DNA from 4 places in the Brevibacillus sp. SIMBA_040 genome. Region 1 is predicted to be linked to each of the others. Evidence: predicted binding sites of a transcription regulator. Region 1 holds the regulator's gene; each other region holds the start of a gene.
What was found. Region 1 encodes LexA, which represses DNA repair genes until DNA is damaged. Its sites were predicted from a motif close to CGAACATATGTTCG; they were not measured.
Positions count from the first base shown of each region.

Region 1 (7,760 bases):
TGAACTGTATCGGTATAGCTACATAGCTTTGTCACATCTACACCGAGAGCGACTGCGGCATTAAAGAGCCTGGCCCCGTCCAAATGCACCGGTACGTTATATTTTTGAGCAACCTCATAAATACTTTTCATCTGGTCAACTGTACTTACAGCACCGCCTGCACGATTATGCGTATTCTCCAGACAAATCAGCTTCGTTCGTGGGAAATGAATATTATTGCCGCGAATCGCTTTCTCCACGTCTTCCGCTCGCATCGTCCCACGCACACCAGGAATGGTTCGTGGCTGCACCCCAGCGAGTGCTGACATAGCTCCCCCTTCATAATAAAAAAGATGAGAGTCTGCCTCCAGAATGACTTCATCCCCATTCACACAATGCGTGAGAACAGCTACCTGGTTTCCTTGCGTACCGCTTGTAACGAAAAGGGCGGCCTCTTTGCCGAGACGCTCTGCAGCTATATTCTCTAAGCGATTGACGGTTGGATCCTCTCGATAAACATCGTCGCCTACTTCTGCTTCTGCCATCGCCCGTATCATCTCTTCGGTAGGCTTGGTCACCGTATCGCTGCGTAAATCTATCTTCATGATCGTCTTTCTCCCCTTTTCTATACAGATATCAAACACTTTCAACATTGCATCTGTATTTCCCTCTTTGCTAATATGAAAGAGAGACACTTACATACGTTAGGAGACTTGCCCCATGAAAGTTAAAATTACGCGCAATGCAGCGAAACAATTAACAACCATTATGGAACAAGAAGAAGACAAGGATTTGAAACTGCGCGTTTACATTACACACGCGCATGGCGATCACGCTCATTATGGACTGGCTTTGGACAAGCCAACTGAAGAGGACGAAGTAATCTCCACTGACAAAGAAATTGATGTAATCGTGAAAAAGGACGAGCCTCTCCTCGATGGCATTATCCTCGATTACCTGTTTCTGCCACAAGAAGGCTTCGTAATCACCAACCCTTCCAAAGGAAACACTGGTGATCACTAAGAAGTGTAATGCGACACCCCCTGCGACTTGTGTCAGCAGGGGGTGTTTTCTGTCATGCTTCTTCTCTTTTATATAGTTCGCCAGGCAATTCTCGCAACAGAGGCAGCTCGTTTCCCTGCATATGGCTCATGACCAAGCGATGGACTGGACGAGTCATCGCAACATAGAGCAGCTTTGCATCCCATTCGTTATCCAGATACGAATTCACGTCCACAATAAAAACGACATCAAACTGCAAGCCTTTGGTCAAATACGCCGGCATCACAGTGACTCCGCCCGGAAACTGATTGTCTTTGCTACTGAGCAAGGTCAGTTCCGGAATCGTTTCCTGTAAGCTTTTAAACAGTTTCTTACTGGCACCAATCGTTTTTGTCACGATTGCAATCGTTTTGAAGCCCTCAGATGTAAATCCCTCTACTCTACTTGCCATATCTTTATGCAGCTCGCTCCGGGATGCAGGAGTTATCATAATCGGCAATTCTCCATGCCGCAGCACTGGTTTTGCGAGAACAGTTTCTGGCAATTCAATCTGTCGCAATACCTCATTGGCACACTTCATGATTTCAATCGTAGAGCGGTAGCTTTGTGAAAGCGTGTAATAGGAAGGCTTAAGCTCTGTGAAAATTCCTTGGGTCAATTCTTCCCATGCGTGAATTCCGCGATAGCTATGAATTCCCTGAGCAATATCACCCACAATAGTCAACGAATGTCGTTTGGTTGCGAGTGCAATAACGGCAACTTCCAGCGCACTCAAATCTTGGGCTTCGTCCACCACCGTATGATCAAAATGCTCTGCTTTGTTCATTCCTTCAATCAAATGATGTAAGAAGAGAAGTGGCGCGATATCCTCCGCTTCAATACGCTCCTCGGAGAATAAAGCCTCTGAAGATTCCACAATATCATGTATGATGTTGTCACTAATCTCGGTCGGCACCAGCTTGCGAAGCAATTCTTCATTACTGATCATTTCGCGATACGCGTCGAATGTCTCCAAACGGGGGAAGGAAGTCAAATATGTATCTAATATTTGCTCCAGCATTTTTTCGAATTTCGCCAAGCCTGTCTTATCAAGATCGATTTTCTTCTCACGCAAATGCGAGAACAACAGCTTGTTCATTTCTTGCTTGAGATGTTTTCGCAGGGCATCCAAGCGCCGATGATATGGCATATTGGAGAAGTGCTCCAAGAAGCTTTGACGAATAAAATCACCGGGAATAGAAAATACTTGCTTCGTTTTGTTGTAAAGGAAGCTTAATTTCTTAAATGGAATTCTCGTTTCAATTATATGATCGATATATCCTTCCAAAGCGATTCGACAAGCAAGTGAGCCTTTGAAGCGCAAACGATGCCGCGCTATCTCCTGCTGCCTCTCATCCTGGCCCTCTTCAAAAAACAGTTGCAAGGGTTTATCCGGGCTAATAATTCTCCACCCTTTTGGCAAAAGCGGCTTGACTAAGCGTGCTGCCCAATCGACAAAAGTGGCTTGCTGTACATCATCTACGCCAAGCTCAGGTAAAACCTCCGATATGTAAGCCAAGAACATCCTGTTGGGTGCGAATACCATAAACTTTTTGGACATCATCGAATCCTGGTAGTTATAAATCAGATACGATAATCGATGAAGGGCGATTGTTGTTTTCCCGCTTCCTGCTACCCCTTGAACGACGAGAGGTCTGTCCTTTTCCGCACGAATGATATCGTTTTGTTCTGACTGAATAGTTGCTACGATGTCTTTTAGCCTGCTGTCGTTTGCTTGATTTAAGTTGGCTGCCAGAAACTCATCAATGAAACCTTCTTGCAAAAAATCATCAGGATCTCCCATCTCACGGTTTATCGTCTCTTTCACGGCACCGTCATAGATTCCTGTTATTTTTCCATCGTCGATAGCAAAATTCCGTTTTAAGGTCACTTCGCCGCGGACAATTTCTCTACCCATTCGATAAAAGGCATCCTTGCTTTCACCAGAGTAGTATAAGCTGGCAATCGGTGCTCGCCAATCGACAACAACCGAATCAAACGTATCGGTCCGAACAATTCCCCGTTTTCCGATATAAACCTGATCTACCTCATATACTTCGTCCTTCATGAAGTCGACGCGGCCAAAATACGGCTTCTCACGACCATGATCTTCAAGATAACGCAGGTCCTTGGCTTTGTTATAGTTCACAACCTGTTTCACGTAGTCATCAGTCGCTTCACGAATTTCTTCTCGCAGCTGCGTTATTTCCGTCTCAATCACAGCGATTGTTTCGTCCAATTTGTTCTGTTCCCGCTCATATTCACGATGTTGGGTACTCATACCCATCCCCCCTCTCACATCATCGGTTGGTTACCAAAGTCATTATTGAAACTGCCTTGCAAGCCATATTCCAACTGCACAAGAAAATAAGCCGACCACCAAGCTTACGAGGACGTAAACAATTCCTCTGAAGAATTGACCATCCCCCCAAAAAGAGACGACCTCCAGCGAAAATGTAGAAAAGGTTGTGAATCCACCCATCACGCCAGTTGCAAATAATAAATACAGCTCTGGTGAGAGGATTCCTTTTTCTTTCCCCCAGACAGAAAGTAGTCCAATCAAAAAGGAGCCAAGAACATTGGCAAGCCATGTTCCGAGTGGTAGACCTGGCTGATTAGCCAGTAATGAGAGTCCATAACGAAAAAGTGACCCCAACGCTCCACCAACAGCTACCGCTACCCATCCCATCCTCCTTTTCACTCCCTCCGGCGAAACAGTCGTTTGGAACAAAAAGACACCCTGGCGTCATGCAAGGATGTCTGTTGTATTCATACCTGTTATCTTACTGTTTTGGATTGTTTTCTTCAAGGTCTTCCACATAACGAATCGAATCTAGATTGGATTTTAGCGAGAGCTTCACCGCATCAATATACTTTTGGCGAAGAGCTTTTTGTTCCAGCTTTTCTTCGTCGGATAAACCACCCTCGCGTGATTTTTTAGCCAATTCGTTAATACGTTTAATTTCTGCGTCAGATACCAATGCTGGTTCCTCCCAATCTGTAATAATGCTGCTCTATTATAGCATATCACGGGTATCTCGCAAGCAGTGGAGTGCTACTCTGACACTGGAATGATGAGTGTTTGACCAGGATAAATGAGAACACCCTGTAAATCATTTGCCTTTTTAATCGCGAGGATGAGTTCGTTTACATCCATTTTCGCTTCTTCTTGGTGACGAACAGCGATACTCCACAGACTATCACCTGATTGAACCGTCACTTCCTTGATATGAAGCTCTGCTGCCGGGCTAGAAGCAAACACCAGTTCGGTTAGTAAGTAAAAAAAGAGAGCAAAAGTCGCCAAGAATAAAATAGCCTGTCCTCTGGTTATGCCGAATCGCACGCGGCGAGCTGCTTTTTCCTCAAAATGGTTATGTACGGTCATTACGTTCATCATAATCTCCCCCTGCAAACATACGTTCCTTGTTCTTGTTTTCATCATAAATGAGAACATACGTTCATGTCAACAAAATAATCGAACTTATGTTTGTCGAACGCAAGCTCCCATGGTATAATATAGGAAAACATGTTCGAGAAAATAGAGGTGTCTTATATGTCGAAATTATCCAGCAGGCAGCAAGCCATAATTGATTTCATTCGAAAAGAAGTTCGCGACAAGGGATATCCACCTTCTGTACGAGAAATTGGTGAAGCTGTCGGACTCGCTTCCAGCTCTACCGTTCACGGGCATCTGGCACGCCTTGAAAAGAAAGGACTTATTCGCAGAGACCCTACCAAGCCTCGCGCAATTGAGCTCCTTTCCGAAGAAGATCGTTTTCAAGACAATTTTGAAGACTCCGTAGTTCGTGTACCAGTAATCGGTAAAGTAACAGCAGGTCTGCCTATTACGGCGATCGAGGATGTAGAAGAGTACTTCCCTCTGCCAGAAAACATCGTGACATCGGACAAGGTGTACATGCTTCGCATCTCCGGGAATAGTATGATTGATGCAGGTATTCTGGATGGCGATTACGTCATTGTTCGTCAGCAGCATGTTGCTAATAACGGTGATATCGTCGTTGCCATGACGGAAGAGGACGAAGCGACGGTCAAGAGATTTTTCAAAGAAAAGAATCACTTCCGTCTCCAGCCAGAAAATGCGACTATGGAGCCGATCATTTTGGAGAACGTTTCCATTCTGGGTAAAGTCATTGGTGTGTACAGACTCATTCACTAAAAAAAGGGCAGCCGAGGCTGTCCTTTTTGTTTTTGCAACGAATTAGTATGCCGTTACTACCAGCTACAGCCCTCTGCTCATCTCTACTTTGCAATGAAAAACCAAATAATCATGGCAACCTGCAGCACGACCTTGACAACGGCGCTGCCTAAAAAACCAATTAAAGAGCCAAACCCCGCTCTGATCGCTTTTTCTACGGACTGTTTCTGTATCAGTAGTTCAACCAATACGACCAGTACAAATGGCATGATCAACATCCCGAACGGCGGAAATAAGAAGATGCCTAAAATAATTCCTACCACAGCAGCCATAGACGACCATTTGGAGCCACCGTATTTTTTTACGAAGAACATATTGGTCAGCAAATCTGCTCCATACAAAAGTACACTCAGTACGGCCATCCCCCACCAAAACGAAGCGGGTAAGCCTGCTCCAGGGTCAGCGATGAAAAAGTGATAGAGCAAAAAGCCCCCCCAAAGCAAAATCGTATCCGGCAGTACAGGCAAGAAAATTCCTGCGATGCTCAAGACAAACAACGCGATGACAATAATCCATAGAACAATATCCATTCTCTGCACTCCTCTCAGTTACATATACGAGTGACTCGTAAATTCGTTGCACTCTATCACTAACACAGTTACAATTAACTGTCCTGCCCCACTGCCCTGATTCATTCCATTCCTTTAATCGTTGAAATGGAGGTACTCTCATGAGAAATTGGCATGATCTTACTTATTTACGTACTGGTACTGTTCGCCAGCAGCAAGCATGGCATGCGATAACCGAAACGAGAATTATGGAGCTTCTTCAACCCTACACTCCGGTGCTCGCCGGTACGATTCCTTTAGACATTGATGTTTCAGGCAGTGATCTTGATATTATTTGTGAATGTCATGATCTCGATCACTTGGAATCAAAAGTACGCGCGAATTTTGGAGGCCATAAAGATTACACGGAGATGAGCCTGATCGTCTCGGACATCCAGACAAGCGTCATTTCTTTTTATGCCACTGGTTTTTTCTTTGAAATATTCGCCCAGCCCGTTCCCGTCATCAAGCAAAATGCGTATCGCCACATGGATATGGAAGCACGTTTATTGACAGTAGGTGGTCAGGACGCTTATCGTGATATTCGACTCTTAAAAGAGCAAGGAACGAAAACGGAACCAGCGTTTACCCGTTATTTTCAAATACCAGGTGACGATCCTTATCAAGCTCTCTTAGACCTGGAAACCCATTCCGATTCAGAGCTGTTTGCGCGTTTTGGAAAAACAAAAACCTCGTAGACTTTTACTCGGGTCACGAGGTTTTTTGTATTGGTTCTTGAATGCTTATTACCTACATTTCCACTCTGTAATCGGCATGGTTTTTCAAAAGCTCACGAACCTTGCCCAAATAGGGCATCAGTTCCTCTACCTCAGTGAGGGTCAGCCATTTTATCTCTCGAATCTCTGAGTCTGTTGTTCCTATTACTCCCCCCTGTTATCTCTCCTCGAAACGTAAGAAAGGTCGCGTGATGGTCGTTGATGACTTTTTCACTGACATGGACAATATCATAAACACGAGCGTCCAGTCCTGTTTCTTCTCTTACTTCACGTATTGCCGCATCCTTCAGCATTTCGCCTTGCTCTCTCTTGCCACCTGGAAGACTCCAAAACTGTTCATTGTGCACAGCAAGGACTTTGTCTGTTTCCTGATCATAGAGTAGGACATAAACCACATCGACATGAATAAGCATTTAATCACTTCCCCTCGTTTCCCAATCGTCAATGCTGCGCATCAAGTCTTCTTAATCAACCATAATTTCGCCCTGCGCGTTGATAAATTCCGGCTTGCTATTCTGGCTAAATTCATCGGAGATGGCATACCACAATTTGATTTTTTTCTCAGGAGAGCTGCTGCTGACATAAAAATCAAGTGGTAAAATAGTAGCTTGCTCCTCATCCACACGGATATCTGTAATGTCGTTCGAAGCTATTAAACCAAATTTTACACGATTTGAAACAGATAAATGACTTGTAGCGAATCGGTTTGTTTCCACATTCGAGATTTTGCTCGATGAACCAGTGACCTGAAGTCCGCTCTTCCAGCCGAACAAGCCTTTGGAAACGAAAGCAGCTGTAATTGATTCATCCTTATTTAGATAAAAGAAAATGACCTCATCATTTCTTTTCGATGATACAATCACTTGCTTCACCTGATAGAGCTCATCTGTTTGTTTCAGGCTTACATTCATGAGTGCATCTATTGGATGAGAAAACGAAGCTTGGTATTCAGATATGAAAAACGGGAGTGCACCGACCAGCAATAAGAGAGCAAGCTTGACTCGTTTGTTCTTCAATCTTGTTCCTCCTGTCTCTGTCAGCTGCTTTCTATTGCCTTCGCATTTTTGTTATTTTTGAAAAGGTAAACCCACCAGAGCAGAATACATGCATAGCCGATCCATACATAAATCGACCACATTTCCATGTTCGCCAATTGTTGTATCAGGTGCTCAAACTCATTTTTCCCTTCTTGTCTCCCGATACTATTCAACAGACTGACAACTGGAACTGTAATAGCAA
Region 1 is NZ_JAWRXI010000010.1:96,801-104,560, forward strand. Features, by position in the region: gene ltaE (low-specificity L-threonine aldolase) at 1-584, opposite strand, end outside; gene SB752_RS18105 (HesB/IscA family protein) at 700-1,002, shown strand; gene SB752_RS18110 (HelD family protein) at 1,055-3,301, opposite strand; gene crcB (fluoride efflux transporter CrcB) at 3,344-3,709, opposite strand; gene SB752_RS18120 (DUF896 domain-containing protein) at 3,804-4,001, opposite strand; gene yneA (cell division suppressor protein YneA) at 4,076-4,417, opposite strand; gene lexA (transcriptional repressor LexA) at 4,574-5,197, shown strand; gene SB752_RS18135 (DUF456 domain-containing protein) at 5,281-5,766, opposite strand; gene SB752_RS18140 (DUF4269 domain-containing protein) at 5,907-6,482, shown strand; gene SB752_RS18145 (NUDIX hydrolase) at 6,614-6,934, opposite strand; gene SB752_RS18150 (hypothetical protein) at 6,986-7,537, opposite strand.

Region 2 (7,760 bases), on a different contig from region 1:
CATTTTCCAATCGAACTCAAATGTCCCGCACGATACCATTTGACATACCGCTCCATCTGATCTATCGGATCAAACTGTTTATGGGTAATCAGACTTTCTGCAAGACATAGGGCCATGGAGGTATCATCCGTCCAACATCCCTTTGGCAAATCGAATACGCCTCCACCTATCATGTCTGTCACCTTATGAAAAGTTCCTGGCTTCTTGAACTCGACAGTTGTGCCGATCGCATCACCGATTGCGAGTCCAATGAGACTTCCTTGGAAACGATTAAGCATAGCTACCTCCTATCATATGATTTCGGTTTGGGCAGCAATTCGCTTGAAAGCGTCAAGCAGCTGTTTTCTCTCTTAGATAATCATACCATTTATTGACCGTTCCATAATCAACACTTGTTCGAATCATGCGAACTCTACGATATAATGTGGGTAGCTTGTTATCATGCTGTTTTGGAGGGGTAATATGCTTACATTTCGAATGGCTACAGCACAAGACGTGGACAAAATTGTGCAACTGCTCGCTGATGATGAATTGGGAAAGACAAGAGAACGCTACGAGAAGCCGCTACCTGAGAGCTATCTCAAAGCATTTGAAGCCATTGATAATGACCCGAATAATGAATTGATTGTAGCCTGTTTGGGTGAGGATATTGTAGGCGTCCAGCAAATCACGTTTACACCTTATCTGACCCACCAAGGAAGCTGGCGAGCAACAATCGAAGGAGTTCGGACAGCATCCACAGAAAGGGGAAAGGGACTCGGGAGCAAGCTGATTCTTTGGGCAGTGGAACGAGCAAAGGAGCGCGGCTGCCATATCGTTCAGCTCACGACCGATAAACAGCGGCCAGACGCACTGCGCTTTTATGAACGTTTGGGTTTTACAGCGACGCATGAAGGGTTAAAAATGAAGCTGTGATTTATATGCCGGAGTTTTTGATGGCAGGAGCCAAGCCGATTTCCTTTAACATTTGTTTGAGCAGCTCTGTTTTCTCGCCGGATATAGTATAAGCGGTATGGGTATTCGAAATGTCCATCAAAGTGGATACTGCTGCATCTGCCTTAATCCAGAGGAAGTAGGTTTGAGTGACGCTTGCTTTCGTCATTACAGTTATCTCGTAATCTGGAGGCACCATATCGACGATCCCCGGAATCTTGGCGGGACGCTGTAGGGTGGAGAGGAACTGCTCATTAGAGAATGAGTCAATAACGACTTTCGGTTTAAAAATGGCGGGTGGCTTTGTTTGCATTTGTGTGATAAGGATCGTCAGGTCAAGAGATGCATGATCATACGCAATTTCAGAAGCTGATTGACGATAGGAGGCAGACGCAAGCGGTTGCCAATAGGCATGAAACAGTAGCAAGCCTCCGAAGCATAGCAAACAGAAAAGATTTGTTTTCAAATGGATAAAAGCCCCCTTTTTAACTGCCTATTTACCAAATTATAACAGAAAATTTTGAAGAGCAAAAAAGGCGGCCGTTTTAGCCGCCTTATCGTTATTTACGTGCAGCCCACGCTTCCACCTCTACTTTAATGGCAGGCTGAGCCAGCGCGGATACGTATGCCAGGGTAGTAGGAGGTGGGGTACCATCGCCACGGAACTCGTTCCAAATGGCTAAAAACTGGGGGCGATCAGGAGCCTCTGTAAACCAGAAATTGATTTTAAGAATGGCGTCGGGTGTTAGTCCTTCACTCTTTAAAATGTTTGCTACGTTGGCCAGTGCGTTTCGAAATTGATCCTCGACCTTGTCCGGAATTGTTCCATCTAGCTCAGCCCCGGTCTGTCCAGCGAGGAAAAGTACCTCCGCATCTCTTGGCAGAATGGAGAGGTGGCTGTAAGCGCCAATCGGAGGAGCTACCGTTTCAGGATTTTTACGAGTTACTTTCATATAATGTCTACCTCCTATTTATGTAATTGGAGGATTATACCATTCGTTCGTTGTTTTCGCAATATTCAGAGCTGACACAGGAGATTCTTCTACAATAGATGCCAGGAATGAGAGGATTTAAAAAGCCCGAACCATCTGTTCGGGCAATCCCGGTACGCCTGTTATTCAGGAGGATAGATATCATTTAAGAATCGTTTTAGCTCTCCGTTTCCATCTAGAGCAAGATGTACAGAATTTTCATAGATTCAAAAGTAACGACGGTTACTGGTTTATCATTGTTATCTCCTAATGTATAGGTGTAGACTTTAGAAAATGTATAATCTTCAGCTTTATCGCCAAGGAGCGTTTCCAAATACGTAAACGCCTGACTTTCTGCTTCAAGTAATACGTATAAATGGTAAAAAAAGTAACTAACGATTCGTTGTTTTACTATTTTTATTTTTTGTACTAAAATAATCGAGAATAGCTTATGCGCGGCAAAAAGTAGGCAAGCATTGTTAAAATAAACGGAATAATATCATGACAAATAGAGGGGCAGTGAATGATGTCAATTTCTATGGATGATCTGGAACTATCCTGCTGGGAATGTGAAGGAAAAGGCGTTATCGAACAGGAAGGAAAGCAGCAAACGGAATGCCCCAAGTGCGAAGGAAAAGGCACCGTGCTAACCGCGCAAGGACAAACCCTGCTGCATTTCATTAAAAAGCACTTATAAAAAATACAAGGCAACAGCTTACATCTGTAAGAGAGGCTGTTGTTTTTGTTTTCAGAAACAATTGATAGAAACAATTTCATTTGCATGTTCTCATGTTGTTCGCATATAATACAGGAACAAACGTTCTGTTTTGGAGGCGAACAACATTGAAAAAAGAACTGCTCCGTGCCATCAAACAGCACCAGCACATTCGAGTCATTTATTTGGGGAGCGATGGTCACACTTCGATTCGGGTGATTCGACCATTGGCGATTGAAGGAGAACGGTTGAAAGCCTACTGTCTGACACGAAAAGGTCCGAGGGTGTTTGCCATTTACAATCTGCTTGCAATTGAGCCGGTGGTGAACGACTATGCTGTCTGATATTGAGCGGAAAGTTCTCCGCGTCATTGCGAACTATTCCGCAGGACGTCGGAGGACTCCTACCATCCATGAGTTATGCACGAAGACAGGGAGGTCGCGTGGGGGAATTATGATGGTATTAGAAGTGCTCGCAAAAGAAAAGTATATCGAGTGGATGCGATCTGCTCCTGATGACATAAACGTATTGGAAGCGTGGGAGAGGAAGCGGTAAGCAGCGGCAGGAACAAATGTATTCGAGTACGAATGCTCCAGGTAAAATCTGGGCATACTGTTTTCATACACTGTTAACAACCTTTTTCAACCCTCGTCCTTGCGAGGGCCTTTTTTATAGGCAGTCACGGACATCGAGCTCTTTGTCCACGACTGCCTATTTGGATTGTTATTCGATCAGTAAGCGTACGCTCTGCGTGCCGATAGAAAAGCTCTCCATCGCTTTTTCCTTCGCGAAAACTACATCAGAAACGAGTACACTTTCTCTCAATACGTGATCAAAACGCACTAAAGCTTCTTGGAGATAGTCGTCGACATCAAGCGAGAGGCGAACGCGTTTTTCGATCGGTAAATCAAGCTTTTTGCGGTAATCCTGAATCACCCGTATGACTTCACGGACGAGTCCTTCCTGCTCAAGCTCCTCTGTGATCGTCGTATTTAATGCTACGTTTAACTGGTAGTCAGAAGCGGAAGCGAAGCCTTTTTTCCCTTGTTTCTCGACAAGTAACTCATCCAGAGTAAGGTGGAAACCCTCTTCATCCATGGAGGCATCCAAAAAGCCGTTTTGTACGACCTGCTTTGCTTCAGCTGCGGGCAGCTCCTTTAAGTAGCTTTGAAGCGGGCCAACCCATTTTCCGTATTTCTTTCCAGCTACCTTCAAATTCAATTTAAGCGTGTAATCGACGAAGCTGCTGTCACTTTGCTCTAGATGGATATTTTTTACGTTGATCTCGTCTTTGATGATGTCCTCAAATCGCTTCAGGTTGAATGCTCGATCCATCGAGACGATCAGCTCGGACAGGGGCTGACGTGTTTTAATTCCTGTTTCATTTCGGATATTACGAGCCAGCTCAACGATTTGACGGGCGGTTTCCATTTCACTTTCCAGGGTAAGGTCGATGGCGTCTTCATTTACAGTCGGGTAATCGGTTAGATGGACGCTTTCCTCGCTGCCGTCCAGATTGCAATAGATGTCATCCGCGATGAGCGGAGCGTATGGAGCAATCATTCGTGCTAAAGTAAGAAGCACTTCATGCAGTGTTTGGTACGCAGACAGCTTATCCGTAGACATGCCACTGCTCCAAAAACGATCACGCGAGCGACGAATGAACCAGTTGCTAAGTTCATCTACAAACACTTCGATATGCTTGGCGGGGTTGAGGAAATCGTAAGACTCAACTCCTTTTAGAACATTTTGCAGCGTCGTGTGTAGCCGAGAAAGAATCCAACGGTCTAATTCGTTTTGCGATACTTGTGGCTGGTGATCCTTCGGTTGAAAGTCATCAATCGTAGCATAAAGTGAGTAGAAGGCATGGGTGTTATGGATGGTATCGATTACCTTATATTTTGCTTCAGCAACGATTTGCTTGGAAAAACGTTTGCTGCTCCATGGTGAGCTGTCAGATAAGAGTGCCCAGCGGAAAGCGTCTGTTCCGAACTCGTCGATGATTTCCCATGGGTCAATCACGTTTCCTTTACTTTTCGACATTTTCAAGCCATTTTCATCTAACACATGACCGGTTGAAATGACGGCTTTATACGGAGATTTTCCGTTATACAGGGTAGATACAGCAAGCAGGCTGAAGAACCATCCGCGAGTTTGGTCGATACCCTCGGAGATCATATCTGCGGGATACTGATCCTGAAATCGATTCTCTTCGTTAAATGGATGATGGTATTGGGCGAATGGCATCGAGCCACTGTCAAACCACACATCAATGACTTCTGGCGTTCGTTCCATTGTGCCGCCACACGTACAACGAAGCTTCACATCGTCTACATACGGCTTATGCAGCTCCAGATTTTCGGCTAATGGCTCTACAGACCTTTCGCGAAGCTGGGCTAAACTGCCAGGTGAATATTCACACCCGCAATCGGTGCAAAGCCAGATATTCAAAGGAGTACCCCAGTAACGGTTCCGACTGATATTCCAATCAACAAGCTCCTCCAAAAACTTTCCAAAGCGACCATCGCGCAGATGGGAAGGGTACCACTCGATCTGCTTGTTGTTTTCGATCAGCTGATCCTTTATAGCAGTCGTTTTGATAAACCAGCTCTCCATCGCATAGTAGAGAAGGGGAGTTTTACACCGCCAGCAAAACGGATAGCTATGCTCATAGCGCTCTTTGGAAAACAGGAGCTGACGATGGGACAAAGCTTTGACGATATCAACGTCGCAATCCTTGACAAAGCGTCCAGCGAAATCGGTTATTTCGTCCGTATATCGACCGGACAAATTGACGACGTTGACAAAATCAAGCTCGTGAAGACGGCATGTGCGGTAATCTTCTTCTCCGTGTGCGGGAGCTGTGTGAACAATTCCTGTACCGCTGGTGTCACTTACGTAGTCTGCATCAACCACGATGTGTCCACGTTTAACCTTTACGTAGCCGAACAGCGGCGTATAAGGGGTTCCAACAAATTCAGACCCTTTATGTGTGGATAAGATCTCATAGTTTTCCTTGAATACTTTTTCAGCAAGATTTTTGGCTACGACGAATATTTCGCCGTTCTGCTTGACACGGACATAGTCGATATCTTTGTTGATGGCCAACGCGACGTTTGCTGGTAGCGTCCATGGCGTTGTCGTCCACGCGAGAAAGATTTCTTCACCGGTTTTGCTTTTGAATTTTACCGTAGCACTCAAATCTTTTACATCTTCATAGCCTTGTGCAACCTCGTGGGAGCTAAGTGTCGTTTGGCAGTCAGGGCAATATGGACTTACGCGGTGGCCTTTGTACAGCAGCTCTTTTTTATGAATTTCGGACAAGATGTGCCACACGCTCTCGATATAGGGATTAGTCAATGTGACATAGGGGTTATCCATATCGGTCCAATAGGCGATGCCTTCTGTCAGTTCACGCCACTGTCTTTCGTATTCGAAGACGCTTGTTTTACACTGCTCCACGAATTTGGCTACACCGTAATTTTCGATCTCTTGCTTGCCGGAGATCCCCAGCTGCTTCTCGACGCCAAGCTCGACAGGGAGACCGTGTGTATCCCAGCCAGCTTTACGAACGACGCGATAACCTGACATCGTTTTGTAGCGCCCGATAAAATCTTTGATTACTCGTCCGAGAACATGTCCGATATGAGGCTTGCCATTTGCGGTAGGGGGACCTTCGTAAAATACGAAATTCGGCTTTCCAACCCGATAATCCATTGATTTTTTAAACGTTTCGTTTTGTTTCCACTGATTTAGGATGCGAAGCTCACGGGTTCTTGCTTTTTCTTTCACATCTACTTTTCTCATTCTATTCATCCTTTCGTTGTCACGAGGAGAAGAGCGCATCAGCAGAAAAAAACAAAAAATCCCGCCCCCTAAGGGACGAGATTTTATCTCGCGATACCACCCTTGTTCCGAGATGATCAAATAACAGGATCTCTCGGCACCTCATACTACGTACCATCATACGCGCCCCTTGTAACGGCGGGAACCCGGGTTAGCTTACTGATCTTTCTTTCAGCTTTCCTTCTCGGAGAGGATTTTCGGCTAAGTCTTGAACGTTGGCTTTCAGCACAAGGCCAACTCTCTGGGGAACAAGGGTTTAGCTTACTCTTTCTCGTCAATGAATTTATTCACGTCATTTGGTTACCTCATTTTTACAACAGATTCAGGCGAATGTCAAATTGTGATTTTTTCAGCTGTGAAAAAAGGGCGTTTTATTTTTTGAAGATGACGATGACAATCAAGAAGGTGAGGAGCAAAATAAAGAGCAAGATAAAAAATTGCGATAAAGGACGGTGTGAGATTTCGCTGCTGACGATGATTCCGCAGATCGACAGTCCGATGTTTTCCCGGTTATGTTTGGTGAATTTATATTTGAAAACGCGAAAAAGAACAAGAGTAACCATGCCGAGTGCTAAAAGAATCAGTATGCTCTCCATAAGAATCCTCCTTGGTAAGCTCCTTCAATCGATATTCGATTTTCGAATTTTCTTACTTATTCAAGGTTACTCTATTCCTTTACATTATTACCATATTTTTCGTATGGAACCAATAATAAAACAAGAGCATAATAGAAAAGTAATCCAAACTAACTAGTATAATCCATTGGGGATTGCGCCTTGACTTAAACTAAGCAGATAAGTCGGCGCTCATTTTTTATTCCAGCGATAGGTATAAATACCTATATCAAGTTGTTGTCAATGTATGGCGGACCCTATATGATAAACGTATTCACGTATAATCAACGTACTACCCCGTACGCCCCAACCGTAAGTTTGCGGTTGGGGATTTTTTTGCCCCTGTGTATTGAGTCCCAATTATCTCCTATCGCCTGTATATCCAATTTCATATATCCTATATAAGGACTCGAAAAGTTCTTGGGGTCTGCGGTGACTCAAAAATGCAGATGAGTCACCGCTTTTTTTAAATAAATACCACCCTGAATCTATAAGCAAACCCGTCTTTCGGTACTGACCGAGACGGGTTTTTTCAACGTATAGGAATTTATAAGCGAGAAGCTTATGAATTCTGGAGCGCATAACAAGGTGCCTCAGCGTCCGCATCCGGCATAACTACGGTAAAACTTTCCACTAAAACGTGATCGCACCTCCATGCAGAGACCTCGATAGAGGTTTTTT
Region 2 is NZ_JAWRXI010000025.1:53,067-60,826, reverse strand. Features, by position in the region: gene SB752_RS28755 (ADP-ribosylglycohydrolase family protein) at 1-278, opposite strand, end outside; gene SB752_RS28750 (GNAT family N-acetyltransferase) at 463-915, shown strand; gene SB752_RS28745 (YhfM domain-containing protein) at 917-1,399, opposite strand; gene SB752_RS28740 (RidA family protein) at 1,494-1,886, opposite strand; gene SB752_RS28735 (tryptophan RNA-binding attenuation protein) at 2,431-2,601, shown strand; gene SB752_RS28730 (WYL domain-containing protein) at 2,748-2,963, shown strand; gene ileS (isoleucine--tRNA ligase) at 3,343-6,426, opposite strand; T-box leader at 6,495-6,752, opposite strand; gene SB752_RS28720 (hypothetical protein) at 6,837-7,061, opposite strand.
Region 2: the regulator LexA is predicted to act here: its motif matches at 2,715-2,728, upstream of SB752_RS28730 (WYL domain-containing protein).

Region 3 (7,760 bases), on a different contig from region 1:
GATTCCGAGCAGGGCAAGAGGGCCACTTGCGACGAACACCCATAGCACCCAGCGGGGGAACTGGGAGCGGCGCAATAGCTTTTTCCAGGCAAAGCCCAAAAATCCTACGACGATCAGTAGGCTACCGATGCCGACCATGCCGTTGAACAAGGTATGGATATAGAGAGGCGGCCATAATTCTTGGGGGAAATCATCCAGCCCAACTACCACCTCGTCAAATCGGTTGGCTGCCAAAAAGCTGAGTGCCCACGGAATTTCTACGGCATATTTGACTTCTTTGGTCTGTGGGTCCGTAAAGCCGCCGATGGCTAAAGGAGCGTACGCTTGTGTTTCAAACAGTCCTTCTGCGGCAGCAAGTTTTTCCGGTTGATAGCGATGTAAAAGCTGTGCGGACTCATGGCCGTTTAATGCTGTTAAAAGGGAGAAGGTGCCTCCGACGATGAGGCCAGCCAGCAATGCTTTTTGATGATAGGAATAGACGCGCCCGCCTTTTTCAGCCCGAAGCATTTTCCATGCTGCCACACCTGCGATAGCAAAGGCACCTGTCATATACGCTGATACCGTGACATGCCCGGCTGTGACGAAAAAGCTGGGATTAAAAAAAGCAGCCCACGGATTCACATCGACAATCTCTCCGTCAGTGATTCGAAATCCGGTGGGTGTGCCCTCGAAGGCATGGACGTTGGTAATCAGGATGGCTGATGCTGTGGCCCCAACCAGCACCATAAACACACTGAGTAGGCGCATGGCAGGGGAGAGGCGATGCGCAGCGTACACGTAAATCGACATAAATAAAGCCTCTAGAAAAAAGGCAAAGATCTCAATTTGAAAGGGGAGCGAAATCACTTTACCGACTACCTCCATGAATCCCGGCCATAGGAGAGAAAGCTGCACACCTGCAATCGTACCCGAGGGGATTGCGACTCCCAAGAGGATCGCTTGTGCTTTTGTCCAACGCTTGGCCATGGTTTCGTAATCGCGATCCTTGGTCCTCCAAAACAAAATTTCTGCGAGCAGAATCATCAATGGGAGTCCTACACCGAGGGTGGCAAAGATGATGTGAAAAGCCATAGTTGTCCCAAAAGCAGCTCTGGTCATTACGATATCTTCCACGTTTCGCTTCCTTTCCAATCGATACTCACATGTTCAAGTTTCCTTACATAATGTCTCATGCTGAAAGGAAATTTATGCAAAAAGACCGCCCCAGAAGGAACGGTCTTAATAGAAGATAGAGGGAAGAATTGCATGGTTGCAAACGAGATTATTTGCGGTAGAGCGGATAGTCGACTTCCGTTGGGACTTGAATCAGTACCAGACGGAGCGGAGCATCAGCAGAGGCCTGGTAAACAGCGGTACTATTTTCCTCAGCTGAGGCGACGACGAAATCCCCTTTGTTCATCGTAACCGCATGTGCTGTAGGTACGTTTCCATCTGTGACTGTACCTGTACCTGAGACAACTACGACAGAATGTGCATAATCTGCTGGTAGGTCAAACTCATACGATTGTCCTGCCGGGATCGTGATATCATTCATCAAAGAGTCGGTAATCAGTTTAATTGGTGCTGCCTGCCCAATGATTTTCTTCACAATGACACCGTTTACCTCGTCAGTAGGAAAGTCCTCGTGATTGTATTGATTGTAGGTCGGTGGCAGCTTTGTGCTTTTCGCCAGATGCGGCTCAAACCAGATTTGAAACATTTCCGTATCCTTGCCCAGCTCTTCCGCGTGCTCTGCACCAGATCCTGTTTGCATTATCTGCACGCCACCTGTAGTCACCTCTTGCAGATTGCCTAGCGTATCGCGGTGACCCACGGTTCCGTTCAGTACATAAGAAAGAATTTCAAAACCAGAGTGCGGGTGAAGTGGAATTTCAAAGGTTTTTAATGATTTGGCCCAAGCCCAGTAGAACAGTGGTCCAACCCGTTTGACGACGGAGCCCTCGCGAGGAAAGCCAATCGGTTTGTATTCTACGATTTCTCCGTTTCCGAAATGTCCTTGTGCTTGGTCAGCTTGTGTGTAGACTTGAATATCCATTGGTTATTTCCTCCCTTAGAGTTTTCGATCGTATGCGGGACTTCACAGTTTATTTATTAAAACAGAACGTATGCGCCAGGTCCAATCATAGCAAGACCGATAGCAACAGCGATCAAAGCAAGATTGTATTCATAGCCGTTTTGAGTTACCCACAGACCATTTTGACCGTGTACTTTTACAATGGCTACGAGCATCGTAATGGCAATCAGGATAGCTCCCGCCCAGAATCCAACACCAGTTGCGAACAACAGCCCGCCGACAAGCTCACCGAGTCCGGCAACGAGCGCCATAGCGACACCTGGTTTCACACCGATAGAATCAAGCCATCCGCCTGTTCCTTTTAATCCGTAACCGCCAAACCAGCCAAACAGTTTTTGTGCACCATGACCTACGAACAGAAGTCCAATCACCAAACGAATGATAAGCAAACCGAGATCCATCATTTTTCATCTCTCCTTAAATTATTTTAAATTATAGTATTTTGAATTTGAGATATTACTTGAAAAAAAGGCTGGCGGGCCTTTAGAAAGTTTCCGCCAGTTGAGCTGCTTTTACGACACCAGCTTGAACGATTTCTTCTGCTTTGTCTGGGAACTGATTGTGACCTTCTACAACCACTTCAGTTACGTTGCTGATACCCCAGAAGCCGAGGATTGTTTTCACATATTTGCTAGCCAGCTCAATTGCTGCCATTGGTCCTTCGGAGTAAACGCCACCGCGAGCAGTCAAGAGAGCTACTTTTTTGTCGCCCATCAGACCTACTGGACCTTCTGCAGTGTATTTGAATGTTTTGCCTGCTTGGGACAGGTAGTCCATGTATGTGTGCAGGACAGCAGGAACGGTGAAATTCCACATTGGGTAAGCGATAACTACTTTGTCAGCTGCTGCAAATTGGTTCAGATATTTGTTAACGTAGTCTGCGCCTTTTTGTTCTTCGGCAGTCAGCTCCATGCCACGACCAGCTTTGAACATAGCAGTGATCAGATCGTTGCCGTAGTATGGCAGGTTTTCTGCAAATAGGTCCAACTCAGTAACAGTATCGTTAGGATGAGTCTCTTTATAGGATTTAACGAAAGCTTCGTACAGCTTTACGCTAGTAGCCTGTTCAACTGGGCGATCATTTGCTTTAATAAAAAGTACGTTACTCATGAAGTAATTATTCCCCTTTCGAATTGTAAGTTGCTAACTTAAAAAATGTAAATCTTGATTTTAAGATTATTATGAGCAAGGTATTTTGTCAATACCTTTTTGCACATTCATTTTTCCTTCGATACTAATAGCTATCCTGCGCAGCACGCCCCAGCTTTTTTAGCAGTTCAGTCGCTTGTCTCTGTTCCTCAAGAGTAAGACCACTCACCGCCTGTTCAATGACCTCTTGATGCGAGGGGAAAATATCAGCCAAAAACTGGTTTCCTTTTTCCGTCAGCTCTGCATAGATGACACGGCGATCCGCAGAACAGGGCTTGCGAATCAGGAGCTGCTTCTTTTCTAGTTTGTCCACCACGTACGTAATGTTTCCACTGGAGATCAGGATCTTTTCCCCAATTTGCTGTAACGGCTGTGGTCCTTTATGGTAAAGAACCTCAAGAACACCAAACTCGGTTGGGTTAAGCCCATACTGGCGAATATTGCGATTGGAATGTGCCATCACCCAGTTATATGAACGTGAAAGTACGACAAAAAGATCAAGGGAGTCATTTCGCATCGATTGCTCCGACATGAATGCCCCTCCTTTCAGATCAAAGAAAATGTGAATATCTTTAATTTAAGATAATCGTACACGATGGGAGTGAACTTGTCAATTCGTGCCCAGAAAAAAGAAAAACCTGAGGCGATTGTTGCCGTCAGGGAATGGAAGGAGAGAACCGGGATGGTTAGTACTCAATTTTCGTTACTTCATCTAAAGGGCCGAGGGGATTATCGTTTGCTTCGGCGATTTCTTTTTGCAAAAGTTTTTCATGTCCTTCATCAGACAGGTCAAAATAGAAGTATTCCTTTGGTCTATTTTGCTTCATGGAAGTACGCTTTTCAGACATTATAATCCCCCTTGGCTTTATTTTTCATGGAATAGTGTTTGCGACTCTGCAAAATTACATCCCTAACCAACCCAAGGAAGAGCACACTTTACGATTTTTTATTTTACAAACAAATGTCTTTGTGATAAACTTTTGTTTGTAGACGAAAGCTGTGAATGCTAGCAAACGAGAAAGGAGGATGACTGTGGACAAAGAAATGCAGATTTTGCATCATATTCGGCACAATCCTTTTATTAGCCAGCAAGAGCTAGCGGACCTGATCGGAATTTCCCGTTCGGCTGTCGCAGGCTATATTGCCCAGCTAACCAAGCGTGGCGAAATCAAAGGACGTGCCTATATTTTGCGCGACGAAGGCTTGATCGCTTGCATCGGTGGAGCGAACCTGGACCGTAAAGCGCGAGGGAAGCAAAAGGTGCGTCTGCACTCATCCAATCCGGTTACGATCATGGAGTCGTGCGGAGGGGTGGCGCGAAACATCGCCGAAAATCTGGGACGACTCGGCTGCAATACTTCCCTTTTTACCAGCATTGGCGAGGACAAGGAAGGCGAATGGATCGTGCAGGAGACGAGAAAGCACGATGTGGACATTAGCCAGGTATGGCGTTTAAAAGCCCAGCGGACAGGCACCTACACGGCGCTATTAGATATCGACGGAGAAATGGTCGTTTCACTCGCTAATATGGACATTTACGATGCACTGACACCGGAAATGTTCGCGGATAAATGGTCGCATATTGCAGCTGCCAGTGCGATCTTTCTCGATACGAACGTACCTGAGGATTGTCTGGCTTACATCATCGAGCGGTGCCGAGAGGAAGGCATTGCGCTGTTCATTGACCCGGTCTCTTCTGCAAAAGCAAAAAAGCTGCCACAGCGCTTGGACGGAGTAGAAGCGATACTGCCCAATCGCGAAGAGGCGGAGCTGTTATCCGGCGTGACGATCGGCTCGATCGAGGAATGTGCCGAGGCTTGCGCCAAAATCAGGGAACGCGGCGTCAAGCACGTCATCGTGACCATGGGTGAACAAGGAATTTATTATCAATCGGAAAACGTATCTGAGCATTTGACCCCGTATCCAACAGAAGTAGTGGATGTAACGGGAGCAGGAGATGCCTTCGTTTCCGGGCTGTTGTACGGGATCGTGAATGGAGAATCGTTCGAAAGAGCTTGCCGCCTCGGACTGGCAGCCTCTGCCCTGACCTTGCAAACGGAGCAATCGGTATCCCCATTACTCAAAGCAGATCAACTGGAACGGACAGTTGAACAATACGAAGAGGAGCGATAAGAAATGAAACAATACTTGACCTTTACTGAAGAAGTACGCCATGCACTGGAGAACAATTTGCCGGTAGTTGCACTTGAGACGACGATCATTTCGCACGGTATGCCATATCCACAAAACATCGAGATGGCAAAAGAAGTAGAACAAATCATTCGCGACAACGGAGCAGTACCAGCAACAATCGGAATCATGAACGGCAAAATCAAAATCGGTTTGACCGAGGCTGAGCTGGAAGAGTTTGCGACCAACCAATCGGTAGAAAAAGTAAGCCGTCGTGACTTCCCGTACATCCTGTCCAGCGGTAAAATCGGTGCGACAACCGTAGCGGCTACGATGATCGCAGCGGAGCTGGCAGGCATCCACATGTTTGCAACCGGCGGTATTGGCGGGGTTCATCGCGATGGCGAGATCACATGGGACGTGTCTGCTGACCTGACTGAGCTGGCGCAAACAAACGTAGCAGTCGTATGTGCAGGCGCAAAATCCATCCTGGATATCGGTCGCACTCTGGAATACCTGGAAACCCAAGGGGTTCCGGTAGTAGGCTACCGTACAGCTGAATTCCCATCCTTCTTTGCTCGCGAAAGTGGATTTGGTGTAGACTTCCGTCTGGATACTCCTGAAGAAGTAGGAGCATTGATGAACACAAAATGGGATCTGGGACTCAAAGGCGGTATGATCATCGCAAACCCGGTGCCTGAGTCTGATGCTCTGAATCACAAAGAAATCGAAGCGGTAATCCTGCAAGCTCTCACGGAAGCAAAAGAGAACAACATCGCGGGTAAAAAGGTGACTCCGTTCTTGCTTGCAAAAGTGAAAGAACTGACAGCAGGCAAAAGCTTGCAAACAAACATCGCACTGGTGAAGCACAATGCTGAAGTAGCTGCGAAGGTAGCGGTTGCTTACCAGCAAAAAGCAAACGAAAGCAAATAAGAAAATGATGAATCAAACCCTCGGGAATCAACCGAGGGTTTTTTGCATGCTGACAGCTTTTTGTTAGGCGATCTGCTCATCCTCCGGCACATCTCTGGCTTCCTGGCGTGAATAATACTTGCCTTTGGTCGCCACAGCCAATACGATCGTCAGGATAAAGGCAAGCACCGCAGCAAAGAAAGCGGCAATGTTTTGCAAAAGCTGCCCCATGTTGCCGAAAGCGGCAAAGGTACCTAGAATGCTGGATACAACCAGCGAGATGACGCCAACCGGATTCCACGGATACAAATAACGGCTGCGGTATTCAAAAAAACGCGGCCCGATTTTCAACCACTTTTTGACAACAAGAGCATCGGCGACCAAAATCGCGGCCCAGGCAAACAGGAAGACCCCTTGGAAGGTCAAGAGCGGCCCAAGGTAATCCAGCGCGCCGGCCAGCATAGCAATGATGGCGGTGATGGCCGTTGTTGCCACCCAGAAGGTGCGACCGGGTCGGAAGCGGAACACGTGCTCAAAAAAGTTGGCGAGCGACAAGGAACCACTGTACAGATTGGTGATATTGATGCGCAGCTGCGTCAGGATGGTAAAGAGTGCGCCACCGATACCGATCAGATGGACAAAATAGACGCCAGGGTTAGGCTCGCCCAAGCGGACGCCAAACCAGATGCCAGCCAATCCCATGAGGAAAAAGCAGACCAGTTGCGGGATAAACCCGACTGCGAAGACACCGATTTTCATTTCGTCACGTTTGATGAAGCGGGCATAGTCGGAAACTAGCAGCGCCATGATGCCGACCAGGCCGTTCATGATGCCGATGCAAGTCAACAGCATCGTGCCGCCAAACTGCGCACCCTCGGGCAAAAACGACCACACACTTCCCGTGTAGGCAGGCGTGATCCGCGTCGCAGCGACGATACCTGCGCCAAGCAGGATGAGAAAGACGGGCAGCGTCCACTTCTGCAGCTTTTCCAATTGCTTCATGCCAAACCAGTTGAATGGAATCACGATCAGTCCGAAAAAAATCATCAATGCCCAAACAGGTACGACCTGTACATATTCATGGACTGCACTGGCCATGATAGAGCCTTCAATCGCGGAGTACATGATGAAGTTCATGGCATAGATGAAAGAAGTGATGGAGGCGCCGACATAGCCAAAACCGCCGCCGCGTGCCATGAGATTGGTGTTCAGTCCCGATTTTGCAGCATAGTAGGCAATGGCAATGCCCAATGCCCCGCCGACTGCTGTTGCATAGATTTCGGCGATCAAGGCGTTCATGCTTCCATAGGCGGTGGCCATCAGGCTGCCCATCTGCATAAAGACCATGGCGGTCGCAACCCCGAGAGTAACATTGGTGATGCTCCACCATTTCATTCGATGGTGTGTCGGAACCTTCTCCAGCGCATAGTCCTCCTTGTGCTCATGGGATGCATCGTTGGTTGGATCTGTTGCTGGACGGATGATTTCTGCCACG
Region 3 is NZ_JAWRXI010000012.1:177,318-185,077, reverse strand. Features, by position in the region: gene SB752_RS21065 (cytochrome ubiquinol oxidase subunit I) at 1-1,098, opposite strand, end outside; gene SB752_RS21060 (pirin family protein) at 1,262-2,035, opposite strand; gene SB752_RS21055 (DoxX family protein) at 2,092-2,478, opposite strand; gene SB752_RS21050 (FMN-dependent NADH-azoreductase) at 2,558-3,184, opposite strand; gene SB752_RS21045 (MarR family winged helix-turn-helix transcriptional regulator) at 3,309-3,755, opposite strand; gene SB752_RS21040 (hypothetical protein) at 3,910-4,071, opposite strand; gene SB752_RS21035 (carbohydrate kinase) at 4,256-5,356, shown strand; gene SB752_RS21030 (pseudouridine-5'-phosphate glycosidase) at 5,360-6,286, shown strand; gene SB752_RS21025 (purine-cytosine permease family protein) at 6,350-7,759, opposite strand.
Region 3: the regulator LexA is predicted to act here: its motif matches at 4,197-4,210, upstream of SB752_RS21035 (carbohydrate kinase).

Region 4 (7,760 bases), on a different contig from region 1:
CGGTCGTTATGAACATCAGCAATAACATGTACAAAGCTGCCATACACCGTACTGCTTTAGACGTTCTCATGTTCTCATCTCCTATCCCCTTTGCCAGGGTACTGTTGCAAACAAGTCCTACTGTATAGGCGGACAGGAGGAGTGTCACCAGCCAATGCCAAAGTCAAAAAGCCAGCCAAGTTCAAGAAACAGAAGCAAAAACGTCAAGATTCAGCCACAAAAAGTGACCGTCGAAGTAGCTGAAATAAAAAAACACCGCCAACGTATCATTTAGCGGTGTTCCCATTCTTTTTCTGTTGGGAGTGATTAATTGCTCTGCATTGTTTTTGACTAGCGCGATGTTATAGGCGTTATAGCGAATCCTCTTTAATCACACGAAGTGTTTTCAATTCGGCATCTTCTGGACCCTGGACCGGCAATCCCGCTTCTTTATTTCGGATCGCATAGAGTACGTTCTCTTCCGAAATAATTTCACCTGGAATGAATATCGGAATGCCTGGCGGATATACCATCACAAATTCGGCAATAATGCGGCCTACCGCTTGTTCGATCGGCACAGCCTCTGTTGCTGCGTAAAAAGCATCCCGCGGTGTACCTGCAAGTACAGGAATCTCTGGCAGCTGCATCGTCACATTCTTCCGCAAGCCTTTTTGCTCTTTGTATTGCTCCGACAGCTCTTCCAGTGCATAAATCAAAATTTGCAAATCATCTTTGGTATCACTCGGGGTAATGATGCACAAAATGTTGTACAGGTCAGACAATTCCACTTCTATGTTGTAGCGTTCACGGAGCCATTTTTCGACTTCGTATCCTGTAACGCCAAGCTCTCTTACCGAAATGACGAGCTTGGTAGGATCTAGCGAAAACGCGCCATTCCGTCCAATGATTTCACGACCGACGCAGTAGAGATGATCGATTTTATTGATTTGTGCTCGCGTTTTTTCAGCAAGCCGGATCGCCCTGTCCAACAGCTCCTTGCCTACTGTGACTAATCGCCTTCTGGCAACATCCAAAGAAGCCAGCAGCAAATAGGAAGTCGAGGTAGTCGTCAGCATATTGGCAACAACTTGAACACGCTTGATGGAAACGAGGTCCCCGCGCACATTGAGTACGGAGCTTTGAGTCATAGACCCACCCAGCTTGTGCATGCTGCTTGCCGCCATATCAGCGCCTGCCTGCATGGCCGATAGCGGCATTTTGGGATGAAAGTGTACATGGGAGCCATGCGCCTCATCTACAAGAACAGGTACACCAAGTGCGTGAGCGATCGTCACAATCTTTTTCAGGTCACCTGCAATGCCAAAATAGGTCGGATTGATCACCAGGACAGCTTTGGCATCCGGATGATTTTCTAGTGCTTGCTCTACCGCTTTTGGCGTAATTCCGTGCGAAATCCCGAGTACCGGATCGATTGCCGGATGCAAAAAAATAGGGGTTGCTCCGGATAGCACGACTCCACTCATGATGGATTTGTGGACATTGCGTGGGAGGATAATTTTGTCCCCCGGGTTGCACACAGACATAATCATGGTCATAATCGCACCACTGGTACCTTGAATAGAAAACAGGGTGTGATCGGCACCAAAAGCTTTTGCCGCCAAGTCTTGCGCCTGCTTGATGATTCCTTTTGGCTGATGCAAATCATCGAGAGGTTCAATATTGATTAAATCGATCGACAGGGCATTTTTTCCAACAAACCCTCGGAATTCGGGGTCCATTCCTTTTCCTTTTTTATGACCGGGGATATGGAATTGGATTGGATTTTTTTGCGCATGCTTCCTCAATCCACTAAACAATGGCGTATTTTCTTGATTAGTCAACTCTCCCCACCTACTATCTGTTTTGTTTTTCTTTTAGGTTGTGTGCCAGCGCTCGTTTTCCGATGGCAAGCTGATTATAAAGGAGATACTCACAAAAATAATGATCCAATCCTGTTTTTAATTGCCCATCCATTTGAATAAACCAGTCCATTTCCGTAAACTCCTTACACAGAAAAAAAGAGACCCTCTCTAGAGAGAAAGTCTCCTTGTTCCTTCCTTAGCTTCACTTACGCTCTCACATAGCCGAAAATCAGCTCATAAACTGGTCCGGTCACCTTGTTGATAATGCTTCATCCATAGACCAACGAGCTGCTGGCACTCCGCTCGCAACACCTCAATCGAATACATCGCTTCTCTCAAATAACCGCGCTGCCGATATTGAACCACGTACATATGCCCTTGGCGCTGCGTGCTGACGACTGCACAGCCAGATTGCCGCAGCCGCCGACGCAGCTGGTGATGCTGCCTCTCTGCCCAGCGAGAAAGGTCCTGAAAAAGCCAATCAAATACCTCCTGATAAGAAAGCTTCAGCGGTACGATACGAGCCTGCCCCAAATCCACCATGGCGACGCGAAACAAAAGGCCGAACAAAATGTACAGACGTACCAGCTCCTGCTCCCCCTCTTCTTCCGGTACAATCGGCTCCATCACTTATAATGCCCCCCGATCTTGCGGGCACGTTCTTTCGCCTGACCCGCATGAAGCAAGGAAGTAGCACGTAAAATAGCATCCGGTCCATAGCGCTCACGAATATCGTCCATGGCATGAGCCAGCGAACGACGCTTTTGATTGTCTGTAAACAAATTCAGCTGCACCACATTATCAGGAACCAGCTCTCCCAAGTTGACGCCAATGCTGCGGACAGGAGTCTCCTGCCAATGCCGATCAAACAAACGACAAGCAGCCTCGTACAGCGTCATGACATCATTGGTGTACTCGGTCAGCTTCATCTGCCGGCCAAAACCAGTCCCGGCTGCCAAATCCGCTCCTCGACAACCGACGGAAAGCACCGCGCCCATCCGTTCCTTGCTGCGCGCCCTGCGGCATACTTCCTCGCACAGCTCCAGCAGCACTACCTTGATCTCGGCAGCAGTATGATAATCCCGCGGCAGCGTCATGTGGTGACCGATGCCCTTTTGTGTCTCGTACACATTCATGGAAACAGGCGAATCATCTATTCCGTGAGCGGTGCGCCACAGCACTTCTCCGTTTACTCCCCAGTGACGAGTCAGTACAGCTGGTTTTAGAGCGGCAAGTTGCTTGATCTGATAGATCCCCATTCGATGAAAATGGCGCTTCATTCGTGAGCCTACTCCAAACAGCTTCTCAATCGGCAGCTTCCAGAGCGTATCCATGAGCTCCTCCCGCTTTAGCCAAAAGATCCCCGACTCTTGCTTTTTAGCGAAGTTGTCACAGGCCATTTTTGCCAATACTTTGTTTTCTGAAATGCCTACTCGACAGTTGATCCCTGTCTCCAGCAAAACACGCTGACGAATATGGGCAGCCATTTGGAGCGGGTCGCCAAACAAATGAACACTGCCCGTCACATCAAGAAACTGCTCGTCGATCGAGTACGGCTCCACCTTGTCTGTATACGCCTCAAAAATTTTCGTAATCTGCAGGGAGATGCGGATGTACATCTCCATTCGCGGACGTACGACCACCAGGTGGCGGCACTTTTGCTGAGCCTGCCACAAAGCTTCTGCTGTTACCACTCCGAATGATTTCGCAATCGGACAGGCGGCCAGAATCACGCCGCTACGTCTTTCTGGGTCACCTGCCACTACAATCGGCTGGTTTCGCAATGCAGGATCGGCTACTTTTTCAACACTCGCATAAAAGCTCTGCATATCAATCAAAAAAACAATCCGTTTGTTCGCATTGGGCATATAAAACCATCCCCTGAATAAGAACTTTTGTTCTCTTTTTGCTTTTGTTCTTATTATAGCAAACAAACGTTCGTGTTTATACCTGCATCATCAGAAAAATATCAGGTAATGTTTTCCACTACTGCTGCGTATAGATGCAGGTGTTCGCAAACGACAGGCGAAACATTAAAGGTGATGCGAGTCCTTTCTTTTCACGACTGGTATCCATATCTCACTTTTGAACCTAGGAGAGGTGATTTCTTTCGATTCATTCCACAATATTTCTGGCCCTTCGGCTTGCTCGTAATGGGAGGCAGGGAACCATTCAGAGTAAATACGTCCCCAGACATCCTGCAGTGTTTCAGGAAAAGGTCCAACGACTTCAAATACGGCCCAGCTCGAAGCCGGAACTACTAGCTGTGCGGGAATATCCGGGCAGTCCCTGGTCGTTGCAACCCCGATATAATGGTCAAGCTCACCATTGTCCAGCCTGCCTTCGGAAAAGTTTGTGGATGCACTGATCAGCCCCGAAGGCTCGACGTTTGAGAGACTTTTCCATCTTAGGATGGTTTCCTGATCCAGGCTCGCCCACATCGACGCAATCTCGGGATTCACGCCGTGATAAATCAATGGTACCCGCTTCTTGATACCGACAATGCGAAAAGCATCTTTTTCTTCCAGACGGTAGTTCATTTCATTTCCCCCTTTAATCGTTAGCTGAAAGGTCATTCGTGGATAGGCTTTCAGCGAGTGCCCGTCATTTCTGGCTTCTGTCGGCGTTATCCCATGCATTTGCTGAAAAGCTCTTGCAAACGAATCAGCTGAATGATAGCCGTATTTAGTCGCCACATCTATGACTCTCATCTTGCTGTCCTTGAGATCAAAGGCGGCCAGTGTCATTCGTCTGCGCCGAATGTACTCAGAGAAGGGAATTCCTGCAAGAAAGGAAAACATTCGTTTAAAATGGTACTCCGAGCAGCAAGCGATTCTGGCCACTTCCTTATAGTCAATCTCATCGGTCAAATTGTGCTCCACATAGTTCAAGGCTCCATTCATCTGTTCAAGCAAATTCATGATGTGACCTCCCTTCATCCATAGACTAACAGAAGATATAAACTGGCATCCGACATTTCGTGCACGGTTCTGTAGGGTTTTCAACTATTCCTAACGAAAAGAGGTATTCCTTATGAAAGCTTCTCCTGTGCTCCCTCAAATTGGGGCGATCTTCGTTCCTGTCCGCGATATCGAGCAAGCACGCGACTGGTATTGCCGCCTCCTGGGTATTCCTGCTGACCAAGAAATTTTATTTGGTCATTTGTACTGCATCCCCATGCAAAATGGTCCGACCCTCATCCTGGATAGTAAAATCTTTCCACAGCATACACCAGATGATGCCCCATTGTTTCATTTCAACACAGAGGATATCGAGACTGCCTATCAATTTCTAAAGGAAAGCAATGTCGAGCTCGTCGGAACCATTCAAAACGGTCATTGGTTTAACATCCGTGATCTCGATGGGAACATGCTGATGGTGTGCAAATGCTGATCCAAAAAGGGAGGAAACTCAGATGACAATCCGCTTGCGCCTGACTACACCAGATGACATTCCATTCGTCTATGAGCTGGAGCATGCCCCTGAAAACAGTGCTTTTCTCATCCCGTGGACCAAGGAGCGGCATCAGGAGGCTCTCACCAATCCAGACATTCTTCACCTCATTGTAGAAAAAACAGAAACAGGTCAGCCCGCAGGCTATGCCATCATTGCGGGGCTGACCAATTCTCATGACGCTATCGAGCTGCTGCGCATTACCGTTGCCACAAAAGGAGAGGGCTACGGTCGAAGCATTCTTCGCGAAATCAAGCGCTGGGCTTTTACCGAGAAGAGGGCTCACCGCTCGAGCCCGCAACCTATATCTGTCCGAAGGGTTTCACATCGAAGGAACATTGCGGGACTGCTTGAAAACAGGCGACAAGTACGAATCCTTGATCGTTTTATCCTTGTTATCGAGCGAATATGAACAAGCCACAACGGATACCCCCCAAGCAAGCTACGGAATCCGCGGCTGATCGGTTGATACATACAGCCATTTGCCATCACTGCTGGGTCCGAGAAGCGTAAAGCCATATGACAGGCCAGAGAGCAGCAACGTCCTTTGCTTGGTGTCCGCATCAAATACGAACAGCTCCATCCCCTCGCTTTGTTGCGCTGCCTCAGTAAAAACAAAGCGATGCGTTCCCGGGATCCATGCTCCCGTACCGGTCTGCTGAAGAAGCTGGGTGGAGCCTTGGAACAAACCCGCATTCCAGTAGTACTGAAAAGCACCATCATCCGTTTGAACAAAACCCGACCAAGCATCAGCGGGCACAGGTGGATTCCAGCTTGTCACCTTGCCCGTTTTCCATTCAAAGCGCTGGCGAACCTCCTCAAAGCTTTTCTCCTCTTTGCGCATGGCAAACATGACAAAACGACCATCATCATCAAAGCTGACGGGTACAACCGCTCCGTCCCATTCACTTGTCGGTAACCAGCCTTTGATGACCTCTGGATAGCGCTTCTCGGTTCCCGCTGCCAAGTCAAACACGACCAAATCAAGGTCTTTCTTTTGTTCTGCTTTCCCCACTGCCATCAGCAGCTGCTTTCGATCTTTGCTAAAGCTCACCCCATGGACATACCCATCGACCAAAATTCTGGAGGCAAACTCACTTTTCGGGACATCCATCCCCTTTTTCGGGATTTCATAAAAGAAGCCGCGCCGGTCAGCCATAAACTCTCCCACTCCGCGATACATTTCAGACAGCTCGGTAGGATAGGAAGTCGCCGTATGCGTCTCCATGTCGTAAACGGAATAGAGCTTCTCGTAAAGCGCATCACACTCACAATAGTTCGTAAATCGCGTGAGCATGGCGTAGCGCTGATGTGGATCTAAAAACTCCAGGTTGGTCATGACGGAAAAATCAGTCAGCTTCTCACTTGACTTGCCGTCTACCGCCACTCGCCAAATTTGCTGCGGAGGCAGTACAAGTGCCTGGAAGGAAAACGAATCACCAATCAACGAACCCTTCGCTGTCTTGGCGCCGCCAGCGTTTAGAACATACTCCTGCCACACGTTCTCTTCGCCTGTCTTTTCGGGGAGCGTAACCAGTAATTGCAGCTGACGATCATGGACCCAATGAAAGGTAAGGTCTGGATTGATAAAGCCCTGATCCCCCCTGGTGCTCTCCTCCTTGGCGTGCTTGCGAATAGCCGCCTCTACACTTCCCCGATCCATTGCTTCACGGAAAAAGAACGTATACGACTGTGGCTTCACTCCGACCACGGTCCGTAGAGGTGAGTGGAGCCGTGGCTCTTCATTTAATTGAATGAGAACATCTTCGTTCATCGCCGCATAGTCGTAGGCAATCTCTACTGGCTTCCAATCGGAATCAGTTTTTGCAGGGACTGAGACTCCGCCAGATGGAGAAGACTGATTGGACAAGCCCGAGACTTGCTTGGCTGTGGCTGGTAGTAGTCCCGATGATGTAGTTGAGGCAGAGCCGCTTCCTGATGTAGCAAACAGAGAGAAACAAAATAACACGATCATTCCTTGACGGAGGAATAAAGACACGGATGAACGCCCCTTTTCCAATGACAGTAATTACCTATTTGATAGACGCCAAATCATTATCCAAAGTTACAGCTCCCTACGTAAAAAGGCTCCAGAAAGCTTCTTCCGCGTGGGCCCAACCCGTTGGAGGGAAACAACAAAAAAGACCTTCCTAGCCTGAGTCACTAGAAAGGACTTCTTCATTCAACTTTGCATACTGCTATTCGCTAGTCAAAAACGATCCCGTCGAGGACGCCCTCACGCTTTAAGTAATCCCGCAGCCAATGGTAATCAGGATTTCGCCAAAAGGAATCGTCCGCCACCAATCGGGCTGTCTCCTGTCTGGCTACCTCCAGCGCTTTGTAGTCGCTCAAAAGATCCGCCACCTTGAATTCAGGCAGGCCGCTTTGCTTGGTACCGAAGAAATCCCCCGGCCCGCGCAGCTCCAAATCGCGCTGGGAAAGCTCGAAGCCGTCCGTTGTCTCACA
Region 4 is NZ_JAWRXI010000005.1:317,325-325,084, reverse strand. Features, by position in the region: gene cyoA (ubiquinol oxidase subunit II) at 1-70, opposite strand, end outside; gene SB752_RS11405 (aminotransferase class I/II-fold pyridoxal phosphate-dependent enzyme) at 351-1,820, opposite strand; gene SB752_RS11400 (hypothetical protein) at 1,834-1,971, opposite strand; gene SB752_RS11395 (YhjD family protein) at 2,076-2,468, opposite strand; gene SB752_RS11390 (DNA polymerase IV) at 2,468-3,709, opposite strand; gene SB752_RS11385 (AraC family transcriptional regulator) at 3,875-4,762, opposite strand; gene SB752_RS11380 (VOC family protein) at 4,875-5,234, shown strand; gene SB752_RS11375 (GNAT family N-acetyltransferase) at 5,257-5,706, shown strand; gene SB752_RS11370 (hypothetical protein) at 5,737-7,293, opposite strand; gene recG (ATP-dependent DNA helicase RecG) at 7,500-7,760, opposite strand, start outside.
Region 4: the regulator LexA is predicted to act here: its motif matches at 3,769-3,782, upstream of SB752_RS11390 (DNA polymerase IV).